4 regions of the Brevibacillus sp. M2.1A genome follow, and region 1 is predicted to be linked to each of the others. Evidence: riboswitches for the same ligand, from Rfam matches in the RefSeq annotation. Region 1 holds a riboswitch; each other region holds the start of a gene.
The links. A riboswitch is a leader RNA that binds a small molecule or an ion and turns the genes downstream of it on or off. The one in region 1 is predicted to bind S-adenosylmethionine.

Region 1 (3,120 bases):
AACGGAGGCACCGAACTTGTGAATAAGCGGAACCACTTCCTCAAATCGATCCAACCCGTCTTCCAGGTTAATCGAGTTGAGAATGGCCTTCCCTTGCGAATAGCGAAGTCCCAACTCCATGACCTTGGCATCTGTCGAGTCGATCATGAGCGGTGCTTTTACTTTTTTCACGATGAACTGTAGGAATTTTTCCATATCTTCGTATTCATCACGGTCGGGGTCAGCCAAGCATATATCGATGACATGTGCCCCACGCTTTACTTGGGCTCGGGCAATATCAGACGCTTCTTCATAGTGACCAGCTGCAATCAGATCACGGAATTTTTTGGAACCGATGACATTGGTCCTCTCCCCTACGAGCAAGGGACGATTGTCATCTTCGACGTAAACGACCTCGATCCCGGAGACCGCGCTCAGCGGTTCTACAGCAGCACTGCGCGGCTTGCAGTCTTTCAATGCTTCTGCCATCGCTTGAATATGGTCAGGCGTTGTTCCGCAGCAACCGCCAGCGACGTTTATCCAGCCCTGTTCCGCGAACGCCCGCATTTTCGAAGCAAGTCCCTGTGGCGTTTCATGATAATGACCGTTCTCATCTGGCAAGCCTGCGTTCGGATAACAGCTGACCGCACATTGGGCAATTCCTGATAGTGTCCGCAGATGATCACGCATGAACTCGGGTCCTGTCGCACAGTTCAGACCTATAGAAACAGGCTTTATATGCTCCAAGGAGACGTAAAACGCCTCGATATTTTGGCCCGCCAGCGTCGTGCCCATCGGCTCAATCGTACCTGACAGCATAACGGGGAGCTCCTGTCCAAGCTCTTCAAAAGCTTTGCGAATCCCGATCCCGCCAGCCTTGACGTTCAACGTATCTTGCGAGGTTTCTAAAAGAAGAACATCGGAGCCGCCGAGAATCAGACCTTTTGCCTGACGATAATAAGCCTCGATCAGTTCTTCGAAGGTGACACCGCCTGTCAACGAAAGGGTTTTGGTCGTCGGTCCCATGGCACCTGCTACAAAACGCGGCCACTCCTCCGTGGAATAGGCATCCACCGCTTCTCTGGCCAAGCGAGCTGCCGCTATATTGATCTCAAGGTCTTTCTCTGGCACATCGTACTCGGCCAAAACAATGGAAGCAGCACCAAACGTATTTGTCTCGACGATGTCTGCGCCTGCCTCTAAATATTTCTCGTGAATGGAACGAATCACATCTGGTCTGGTCAAGTTCAGGAGTTCATTACAGCCATCATAGGCTTCACCGCCGAAATCATCAGCAGTCAGATTCGCCTGTTGAAGCATGGTGCCCATTGCACCGTCCAGAATCAGAATTTTCCGGGAAAGCTGTTCGCGAAAAGTTGGAAAAGTTGGTTTCATTGACGTGCCCCTTTTCTCCCTTGCATCTGGGTAAATAAAAAATCCTCTTCTTTGAAAGAAGAGGATTTGTCAGCAGATACGAAAACGCCTGAGACATCCTCTTATCTTTCAAAGCACGTAGCTTTGCTGGAATTGGCACCGGATTTTTACCGGTTGCCGAGGCTTCATCAGGCCAGTCCCTCTGCCTCTCTGGATAAGAGTCGTACACTTGTCATTTAGTTGGTTTGCGAAATGTCTTGAATGTTTGCAAGTATCTTAACACCCCCTTTGTCTCCCCGTCAATTGTGAATTGTCTATTTTTTACTGAGCTTCTCTTCTTACCCGCCCATTTTTGCCTAAGTGGGCATCCGCCCAGTCCAATATCGGCATTCGTGTATAGACTGGAGTATAACGGAAAGGAGGGGAAACAAAGATGAGTACATCTTTCTGCGGTAACGGATTCTTCGGTGACTGCTTCGCAATCGTGCTCGTGCTGTTTATCCTGTTGGTTATTATCGGGTGCTCGTGTGACGACTGTTAGATAAGTGTAAAAAAGGCTATCCCAAAAGCCATCAGGAATGGCTTCGGGATAGCCTTTTTTTCTTGTTATTTGGTGATGATCTTGCCTGTCACAGCATCCAGAGTAATATATTTGAACGCCAGCTTTTCGTCACTCCACGGCACATACGCCATCTTTGGTTGAGCTAATTTTTGCCCATCCACATCTCTCCTCAAATAGACCAGCTTTAATGGCATGACTCGTAAATACGCCTCAACAGCCTTGTCTTTCGAGACGATCTCGTCGGATGCTGGAAGCTCCACCAACTCGTGCGTCTCTCTGTAGTTTGCGAACTTTGTCACTTTGCCAGAAGACGGATCGACTGTTACTGAATAAGCCGCTTTCGGCCAGCGATCCTGTACTGGAATGCCATCCTTGCTCATGAGATATCTGAATTCCCATTCGCCCGAAGACACAGGATTCGTTTCGTCTGGCTGTATGACTTGCGCCAATTGCACTTCTTTTATGCCTGGATCAACGTATTTAGGCAGAAAGGCAAGTGCAGCCTCTTCCGCTTGCTCGCGTTTGACTGTCACTGCTGTATCGGATCGCGGTGACCCCAGCCCGACGACACTGCCTGTTTCTGCGAGAACTTCTACGCCGATATACTTGTCATTTTTATCATTCCAGACGTATTCCTTGCGTCCGTCACGGTTACTCTCTCTATAGGTCGAGTCATCCACTTGTATGCCGAATTCCGCTTGCAGCAACGCTTTTGCCTCATCCTTGGAGCGAACCTTGACGTATTCCTTTGGAGATTCGATCGGATGTGCTTCCTTCGTATTCAACTGATCATAAGCAAGCCCGTTATCTCCCGTTCCATACACCATCTTGCCATTGGTCGCGTCGATATACCACTCCTGACCATCTTCACGTCCTCTTTGCATGAAGGAAACAGCTGGTGTGTACTCCAGAATGGGCTGCCACATATCCCCTTGATTTGATTGTGGCTGTATTCTCGGATTCTGCACGTACCGAAGCTTCATATGCTCGCTCAGCTCTTTGATGGCTACCTCTTCTGACACAGCAGTCGATACATCCGGGTACTGCGACGGCTCAAATGATTCGAGCCCCTTATTGAAATATTCGAGGTGGCCAGAGTCGGTTGTTTCGATGCTTATTTCATCAGACAACACCGGCATCCCGTTATAGTATCTCAGGTACAATCCCGGATGGTTGGCGTCCAACAACCGATAGTTCTCGCTATC
Region 2 (3,120 bases), 2.8 Mb from region 1:
GGACAGCGGTCGGCTCGTCCAACACGATAATATCCGCTCCCTGATACAGGACCTTCAGAATTTCGACCCGTTGCTGTTCCCCAATCGAGCAATTCGCTACCTTGGTCTGCGGTTGAATCGGAATGCGATACTGCTCACTCAGCGCCCGCACCTTGTCCTCCGCATCCTTTCTTTTGAAAAAACCCGCTTGCCTCGGCTCATATCCGATCACGATATTTTCAGCCACACTGAATTCTCCGAAGAGCATAAAGTGCTGGTGAACCATCCCGATTCCATTTCGAATCGCGTCCTCTGGTCCGCGAAAAACAACTGGCTTGCCGTTTAACACGATCTCTCCCGACGTCGGCTGCTCCATCCCGTACAGCATCCGCATCAGTGTCGTTTTGCCCGCCCCGTTTTCCCCGACAATCGCGTGGACTTCTCCTGCTGCCAGTGAGAACGACACCTTGTCGTTGGCGGTAAAATCTCCGTACTTCTTGGTCATGGCCCTCATTTCCAAGCGATCGGTCATTCCCACTCCCTCATTTCTGTACGTCCTTTTATGAAAATGGAAGACCGACTACACAGCCGTAGTCGGTCACATCCATCACTGTGCACAAGCATTTTGACGTGCGTGTTTAGAATTTATCTGGTACTTGGCGAGTTCCCGCTACGATCTCATCGCTGATCGCTTTCACTTTATCCACGACTTCTTGTCCAATAAAAGCGTTCAGCGGCGTTTTACTTTCGTGCGTGACATAGGTTACGCCAACACCTTTTTCCTTCAAGCCGTACGCCACAACACCTGGTTTGAACGTTCCTTCTACAAAGGTCTTCACGGTTTCATAAGCTGCCGCGTCAGTCCCTTTCAATTGGGACAGAACAATATGCTCTGGGTCAATCGTGGTACGGTCAACGTCCTGACCTGCTGTGAAGAAGCCTTTTTCCTTCGCTGCTTCGAAAACGCCGAGATCGCCTACTGCTGCTGCACCGTTAATGAAGTCAGCGCCTTTGGAAGCTTGGAGCAAAGCCAATTCCTTCGCTTTTGCCGGGTCAGTGAAGCTTCCTACATAGTTGACCATCAGCTCTGCTTTTGGATTCGTCGCTTTCAAGCCCTCTCCGAAGCCAACTGTCCATTTTTTCAACTGCGGAATATCAAGAGCGACAACCATACCTACTTTGTTCGTTTTCGTTGCCAAGCCTGCTGCTGCTCCCACCAGGTAAGCCGCTTCCTGCTCGCGGAAAGTAACACTGCGTACGTTTGGCAAATCTACTACGGTATCAATAATCGCAAAATTACGGTCAGGATTTTCGGTAGCTACTTTTTTCAATGCATCCTCTGATGTAAAGGAAGAAGTGATGATCAAATCATAATTTTCTGCAACAGCTACACGCAGATTTTCTTCAATCGCTCCATGGTCCGTAGATTCGATCGTTTTCACTTCTGCGCCCAGCTCTTGTGCGGCTTTCTTCGCCCCTTCATCCATTTGTTGGAAGAACGGATTCACACCGATTTTCTCGGGCAAAATCAAGGCAATTCGCTTTTTGGCCGCGCCCTCTTGTCCTGCTGCTTGTCCTCCTGGCTGATCTGCAGGTGCGCTGGTTCCAGTCGAGCACCCTGTTGCCAATACTGCGAATGTCGTTAATGCCAGCAATAACTTCTTCATGATGTATCTCTCCCTATCCGAACTTTACGTTTTTCTTTATCCTATTAGGTAATGTACGGCTTTTTACCTATTTTTTCAATACTATTTACGAATATTATCTTATAAAATTAATTTATCGTTCGTTTATTCCTCCTCCCCATTTACAAATACACAAAAAAACTCTTCCCGGAGGAAGAGTTTGCGTACGTAGCCGTTCTCTTCCTCATCTGTCAAAACCATGGTACAGGTTTTGCAGGAATTGGCACCTTTCTGTTCATGCATAGACATGATCAGTGGTTGCCGGGCATCATCGGGCCAGTCCCTCCGCCGCTCTTGATAAGGTAGGTGAATATATTTAGTTACAATGGAATTCATTCTAGCAGAACGGTTCGAAAATGCAATTCTTTTTTCTCAATTCCAAACACTTCTAAAAGTAAATCGAAGTTTAAAAAGTCGTCTTTTCAGCACCGTTTAACTTGGCGAGAAGCACAGCCTCTAATTTACGTGAAAGGTTTGCTGGAGGCGATGCGACAACGTATTCAACTCGCCCAGCTCTTCCGTAATCTCACGCACTTTTTGATGCTGGTTTTCTGCTGTCGCAAACAGCTCTTCTAGGTTGGCTACCGATTCCTCGGTTACCGCTGTAATGGTCGACATCTCGATGGCAACTTCGCCGGAACGCACTTTTACCCGGTCCATGCTGGAGCTTACTTGATCAGCAGCTTCCAGGAAAGCCATCATCCCGGCACGCACTGCTTCGATGGAGGCCACTGTTTTTACGGCCAGCTCTTGGCCTTTTGCAACAGACACTTCCCCATTGCTCATATGCTGCACCGCATTCTCACTTTCCTGGTGGAGTGACTTGAGAATGTCGGTAATTTCCTGCGTAGCTGTCGCGCTTTGTTCTGCCAGCTTGCGTACCTCATCCGCTACAACAGCAAATCCCCGACCATGCTCGCCTGCACGCGCCGATTCAATCGCTGCATTCAGTGCCAAGAGATTCGTTTGTGTCGCGATCTGATTAATAGCGCCGACAATTTCCTCTACGCGATTCGCCTGCCGATTGAGCTGGTGAATCGTTGAGGCTGCCACATTGACTGCCTGTACAATTTGCTCCATCTGCGAGGACAGCTCGTTCATCATCTGAACACTTTCTGTCAGGCGACGGTTATTTTGTTGCGATTCTGTTTTCATTGCGTTGGTCTGTGTTGTGACCGCCTCGATTTCCTGATCGATAGATTGAACCTCTTCTTCGATCTTCACCGTAGAATTCGCCTGCGATTCCATACCGACGGCGACTTCCTTGAAGGCTACCATCATTTCATCTGTATTGCGCTTTGTACCTTCCGCATGCTCATGCACATGATCGCTGGTACGATCCAGCTGCTCGGTCATTTGCTGGATGTTCAAAAGCATTTCTCCCAAACGGCGCTCCTTCTCTTCCGCTTCCTGCCTTGCGTCGTGCGCTTTTTGCAGGGAGGCTTGTCCGGCGAGA
Region 3 (3,120 bases), 1.9 Mb from region 1:
TTATCTTTGCCTTTTCGAAGGCGAAACATATGATATGTTAACGTATCCCTATTCTGAAGCAGGGAATATCGGAATCTATCTATACCGTATGATTGAGCAAAATATTGAAGGGGAAAAAATTCCGTCTTCCACCATGCATGAGTTTTTTCGAGCTTATTATGACAAAGGAATCGACCCGATCATGCCGTTTATTGCAAAAAAGGGAAATGAGCTGCAAATCAAGGGTATCGCATTATTTCAAGGGGAGCGTTATGTAGGGTGGATCACACCAAAGGAAGCCTTTTTAATCAAGCTCATGCATGGCAAATTCAGGATTGGGAGCTACGATACTTCTGTCCCTGCTCATATTTTTGGCGAGGTGCACAAGAATCACGGAAGTAAAAATGATCGTGTGCAGCTTGTCTTTGATACGATTTCCAGCCATTCAAAAATCGAGCTGACCCAAGTATCTCCCCCGATCTTTGATATTTACATCCGATTAAATGCGCGGATTTTGGAATTAACCCTCCCGCTGAAGCTAGAGAATGCAAGGTTGATGAAAATCATGGAACATGCACTGGAAGAAGAGCTCGGAAAAGAACTGCAGAAAGTAGTCCACAAATTGCAGGACCTCAATGTCGATCCAGCTGGGTTCGGGATCGTGTATCGTTCAAATAGAAGAGGGAAGGCAAATATGACGCAGGCCGAATGGAGAAAGATGTTCAAAGATGCGACATTTCACTTTCACGTAAAGTCGACCATAATACGCAACGGCGTCATGGATTAAAAAACTTTTTCCTGCTATTACTATTGACGTGATATTTTCAAAAAGGATATAATCCGTTTTGTATCATCAAGAAATAGAAAAAACGAACATAATATACGTAGATATCTTTCTTATCAAGAGAGGCGGAGGGACAGGCCCTATGAAGCCCGGCAGCCGGTTCATTTTCGAATGAACGTCGCGGTGCCAATTCCTACAGGATTGTTTGGATCTTGTGTAGATGAGAAGGGTGGATGCGAACGTATACATTGCGTTGCAGCCCCTTTTTCGTTTATGAAAAAGGGGTTTTCATATTTTTATCAAGATTATGGTCGGGAGGTGGATGCGTTGATCCAACTGCGTCATTTGCATAAAAGCTATCAAGTTCAAGGTAAAACCATCCCAGCGTTAACGGGGATCGACCTTTCCATAGAGCAAGGCGAAATTTACGGGATCATTGGACATTCGGGTGCCGGGAAAAGTACATTGATCCGATGCATCAATTTGCTAGAGCGCCCAACTTCAGGGGAAGTTATTGTGGACGGCGTCGATTTGACAAAGCTGGATGAAGGGAAGCTGCAAGAAAAGCGCCGCTCAATCGGCATGATTTTTCAGCACTTCAACTTGCTGTCTTCTTCGACAGTCGGCGAAAATGTCGCTTTTCCGCTCAAGCTGGCAAAGCGTCCAAAGGCAGAGATTGATAAGAAAGTAAACGAACTGCTGAAGCTGGTGGGCTTGGAGGCACATAAGGACAAATATCCGTCCCAGCTGTCTGGCGGACAGAAGCAGCGTGTCGGGATCGCCCGTGCGCTCGCGAATGATCCAAAAGTGCTGCTCTGTGACGAAGCTACATCGGCTCTCGATCCGCAGACGACGAACTCCATTCTGGGACTGCTCTTGGACATCAACCGCAAGCTGGGCTTGACCATAGTGTTGATTACTCACGAGATGCACGTCATTCGCTCTATTTGTGATCGTGTCGGCGTGATTGATGGAGGAAAGATCGTCGAGTCGGGTAACGTACTGGATGTATTCCTTCGTCCGAAGCATCCAACAACACAAGAATTCGTGGAACAAGTAGCAGATTCTACAGAGCTGCGCGAAGCAGTCGAGCACGAAAAAGCCTCGGGGAACCGCACGATTGCTCGTGTCACCTTCCTCGGAGAAAAAACGTACCAGCCGATCCTGTTCCAAACGATGCAAGAGACCGGTACGGTGTTCAGTATTTTGCAGGGAACAATCTCCCGCATGAAAGATACGCCGTATGGTCAGTTGGTGATCGAGCTGGAAGGCGATGTCGCACAGAATCAAAAGACCATCGAGACGCTGCGCCAACGTGGCTTGGAAGTAGAGGTGATATAAATGGACTGGACATTCGAAAATGTGGATTGGGCTGAAATCGGCGAAGGTACGATGGACACGCTCACGATGCTTGGCTTTTCCACCCTGTTTACCGTCCTGATTGGTTTGCCGTTGGGCATCATTCTGTTTTTGACTTCTCGCGGACAGCTTTTGCAAAACCGCACTTTTTATACGATCGCATCATTCGTTGTCAACGTATTGCGCTCGGTACCATTTATCATTTTGATGATCTTGCTGATTCCTGTGACGAAAATGCTCGTAGGAACCTCACTCGGTGTACTGGGTGCCATTCCGCCGCTCGTGTTTGGGGCCGCTCCATTTTTCGCACGTTTGGTGGAAACCTCTCTGCGTGAGATTGATAAAGGCGTGATCGAGGCCGCACAATCTATGGGTGCTTCCAATTGGCAGATCGTCTGGAATGTCCTTTTGCCAGAGTCTAGGTCAGGTCTGATCGCAGGTATTACGATCACGACGGTAACACTGGTCTCCTACACGGCAATGTCTGGGGTAATTGGCGGCGGTGGTTTGGGTGACTTGGCGATCCGATACGGTTATCAGCGTTTCCAAACCGATGTCATGATTGTGACTGTTGTTATTTTGCTGGTGATGGTACAGATCTTACAATCGCTGGGGGACCGTCTGGTTCTGAAATTCAGCCGCAAATAGGATCTTTCCATATAGATTTTCAAAAAATAAGATGAAATACATGCAAGGGGGAAATCATTCATGAAAAAGCTAGTCGTATCTGTACTTTCTACTGTATTGGCATTTTCTTTGGCAGCTTGCGGAGGCAAAACGGAAACAGCACCTGCTCCAGCTGAAGGCGGCGCACAAGGCGGACAAAAGGAAGTAACATTGAAGGTAGGCGCTTCTCCCGTTCCACATGCAGCAATCTTGAAATTTATTCAACCAAAACTGAAAGAACAAGGCGTGAACCTGGAAGTCCAAGAGTTCACTGATTACGTACAGCCTAACGTTCAAGTGAACGAAAAACAACTCGACGCAAACTTCTTCCA
Region 4 (3,120 bases), 640 kb from region 1:
CTAGCAGTCCCCCCATATTGGATCACCCTTTTGGTTTTACTTTATTTTACAATCAAATGGTTTTTTTTGGAAGATGCATTAGACATTTCTTTATCGTTTTACTAGTTTTTGTAAGGAGATGTTCACATGCAAGTAACCATAACAGAGCTTGTTATGGTTACATTAAGCTTTCGCTATTCCTTTTTCCCAATCAACATTTCCACTTCCTCGATTTCCTTCGGGATCTGTGACGAGAGTATCTCACAGCCCTCTGCTGTTACCAACACATTATCTTCAATCCGAATCCCAATGGCTTCTTCCTCTATGTACAGACCTGGTTCAATCGTGATCACCATACCAGGCTGCAAGCCAACATTGTAATCTGAGAAATCGTGCGTATCTAGTCCAAGGTGATGTGACACGGAATGATAGTAGTATTTGGAGAGCTCACTGCTGTCTTGGATGAGACCGAGACGTAGCAGACCATCTGTCAGGACCTGTTTCGTAACATCATTGAGTTCTGAAAGTGTGACACCAGGCTTCACTGCTTCGATGGTCTTGATTTCTGCTTCGAGCACGAGTTGATAGATCGCTTTCTGTCGTTCAGTAAAGCGACCATTTACGGGAAACGTTCGCGAAATATCAGCCGCATAGTAATTCGATGCTGCACCGAGGTCGAGGAGGACCAAGTCACCATCTACCGCACGCTGATTATTCGCTTCATAGTGCAAGATAGTAGCATTGACGCCACTAGCAATAATGGGTAAATAAGGAAGCTCGCGAACACCGTGCGACTTCAACGTGAAATCATAGTGCGCCTCTAGTTCATATTCCATGATTCCAGGACGTGCATACGACCACATGCGCCGGATTGCTTCATCCGTGATCGTAATCGCACGTCTGATCTCTTCGATTTCGGCCGAACTCTTCAACATACGCAGTTCTTTCAGCCATGGGCCCGCATCGTGAATTTGAAGGGTCCGGTATTTCTTCTGCGCGTCTTCGGCAAAATTGTCTGCAGGGGTCAGCTCGTCGCTCCACTGATAGCGATACAAGTCAAGATAGAGTGAGGACTTGCCTTCGCAGCGCCTCACAAAGACTCCAAATGACTCCAGCCACTCATCGAGATAGTCGAAGTGTTCAATACCAGATTGCTCCTTCGCCTCTTGATCGGATAAGACCGCCCCTGTCCATTTCGCTTCCAGCTCATTTGGGCGCTGAAGAAATAGCGTTTCGTTTACGATACCAGCGCGTTTCGTGATCATGAGAATGAGGTTGCTGCGCGCAATGCCCGTTAGATAATAGAAGTTGCGGTTTGGTGAAAACAGATATTTATCGTCATTGCTGCGTGTCTTGACAACCCCTGAAAAGAGGACAAGTGCGCTGTGGTCAGGCATTTTTTCCGCGAGTTTTTGACGGCGCTTGATGAATTCTATTGAATGTATGGTGTTTGTCATATGTTTGATACCCCTTCGTTCGTGAGTTTCTTCACGGATTGATATCGATTGTGAAAAGCGTTCTTGATCGCTTCAAGTTCAGTATAGTCTGATAATTTTCTGCCGATTTCAGTTTGAAAGTATCCTCCTTTCTTCTTTATTTTAGGATACTTTCATCAATTGGGAAACGAGTTTCAACAAAGAGCAGTTGCTTTATGCAAACTGCTCCTTGTCACCGTAGATTACGAAGGTTGCCGGGTTTCATCGGGCCAGTCCCTCCACCACTCTCGATAAGAATGTTCTATGAAATGTAATTTCATAGAACATTCTTTTATTTTTCTTTATTATTTATGGAAATGCAAGAATGTCGGCCCAAATCTTAATTGTCGTGGCTAGGATCAACAAGGCTAGAATGGTTTGGAGAATCCGGGTGTCCAAACGTTTGCTGACCTTTGTACCGAGCGGCGCTGCCAAGATGCTGGCGAATACCATGATCACGGATGGCCAAAACAATATATCCCCTGCCATCCATTTTCCTATGGTCGATCCAATGGAAGAAAGGAAGTTGATGGCAAGAGAGGAAGCAATCGCAACTCTTATCGGTATCCTAAGGATGATCAACATGATGGGAACCAAAATAAAAGCGCCAGCTGCCCCTACAATTCCAGAGGCACCTCCGACAATCAAAGCGGATAATACAGCTGTTGGCTTATGAAAGATCATCTCGGTCGTCTGTTCACATTCGTCCATTCGCTTTTTTGGCAGGAACATCAAGATTACAGCAATGGTGGCCAGAATGGCGTAGACGATATTGACGGCATCTGCTGAAAGATATTTTCCTCCATATCCTCCAAGCAAGCTCCCTACAATAATGGCACTTCCCATGTACACAACGAGCTGGTAATGGATAAGCTGATCTTTGCGTAGAGTCCAAACAGCAGCCAGGGTGGCAAAAAATACTTGGACGGCACTTATTCCGGATACTTGGTGAGCTGTGTAAGCAACGAATCCAAGGGCAGGCGGAATGTACAGAAGCATCGGATACTTGATGATGGAGCCCCCGATCCCGACGAGACCAGAGATAAATGATCCCGCGAAACCGATAACAAACAGTGTGATTACGAGGTCGATAGTCATAGGCTCACCCTTGCAACTCCTCGCTTCGTTTTATCCTAGTTCTACGACTGCCAAGCCGTCTCGTTGCCATTTCAATATTCCGCCGCTCAAATTCATCACTTCTTTGAATCCGTTTGCTTTCAGAATGCTGGCGCCAATAGCGGATCGGGCACCGGAACGGCACTGTACGAGAAGTGGCTTTTCGCGAAGAATCTCATCCAGCCGCACGGCGAGTGTACCGAGCATGATGTGCTGTGCATCCGGAATGTGTCCTTCCTTCCACTCAGCCAAATTACGAACATCTACTACGTGAACCTCTCCTTTTTCCACGCGGTCTGCAATCTCCAGCGGTGTTACCTCCTCGATTGTCTCGAGCGAAGACGCTTCCCTTTCCATTAACTTGCCGCAGTCGATATAGCCTGTGACATGATCAATCCCTACGGAATGCAGGGCTTGCAAAATCTCGTCCAGCTCATCTGGGTTGGCCAGAATGTGAACCGGGCGATTGTAATCGACAATCCAGCCCGCCCAGTTGGCAAATGATTTGTTAAAAGGAATGTGAAGAGTTCCCGCCAGATGCCCCTTCGCA

Region 2: another riboswitch for S-adenosylmethionine. It lies ahead of HP567_RS00775 (BMP family lipoprotein); the one in region 1 lies ahead of metH (methionine synthase).
Region 3: another riboswitch for S-adenosylmethionine. It lies ahead of HP567_RS05240 (methionine ABC transporter ATP-binding protein); the one in region 1 lies ahead of metH (methionine synthase).
Region 4: another riboswitch for S-adenosylmethionine. It lies ahead of HP567_RS17740 (aminopeptidase P N-terminal domain-containing protein); the one in region 1 lies ahead of metH (methionine synthase).

The regions. Positions count from the first base shown of each region.
Region 1 covers NZ_JABSUY020000001.1:2,981,387-2,984,506, reverse strand. The annotation lists gene metH (methionine synthase) at 1-1,374, opposite strand, end outside; SAM riboswitch class I at 1,473-1,574, opposite strand; gene HP567_RS14710 (YjcZ family sporulation protein) at 1,787-1,894, shown strand; gene HP567_RS14705 (YcdB/YcdC domain-containing protein) at 1,960-3,120, opposite strand, start outside.
Region 2 covers NZ_JABSUY020000001.1:171,442-174,561, forward strand. The annotation lists gene HP567_RS00770 (ABC transporter ATP-binding protein) at 1-511, opposite strand, end outside; gene HP567_RS00775 (BMP family lipoprotein) at 618-1,646, opposite strand; SAM riboswitch class I at 1,846-1,968, opposite strand; gene HP567_RS00780 (methyl-accepting chemotaxis protein) at 2,121-3,120, opposite strand, start outside.
Region 3 covers NZ_JABSUY020000001.1:1,060,076-1,063,195, forward strand. The annotation lists gene HP567_RS05235 (Ger(x)C family spore germination protein) at 1-766, shown strand, start outside; SAM riboswitch class I at 874-990, shown strand; gene HP567_RS05240 (methionine ABC transporter ATP-binding protein) at 1,091-2,104, shown strand; gene HP567_RS05245 (methionine ABC transporter permease) at 2,105-2,770, shown strand; gene HP567_RS05250 (MetQ/NlpA family ABC transporter substrate-binding protein) at 2,831-3,120, shown strand, end outside.
Region 4 covers NZ_JABSUY020000001.1:3,623,873-3,626,992, reverse strand. The annotation lists gene HP567_RS17745 (helix-turn-helix domain-containing protein) at 1-16, opposite strand, end outside; gene HP567_RS17740 (aminopeptidase P N-terminal domain-containing protein) at 174-1,436, opposite strand; SAM riboswitch class I at 1,586-1,712, opposite strand; gene HP567_RS17735 (sulfite exporter TauE/SafE family protein) at 1,764-2,552, opposite strand; gene HP567_RS17730 (MBL fold metallo-hydrolase) at 2,583-3,120, opposite strand, start outside.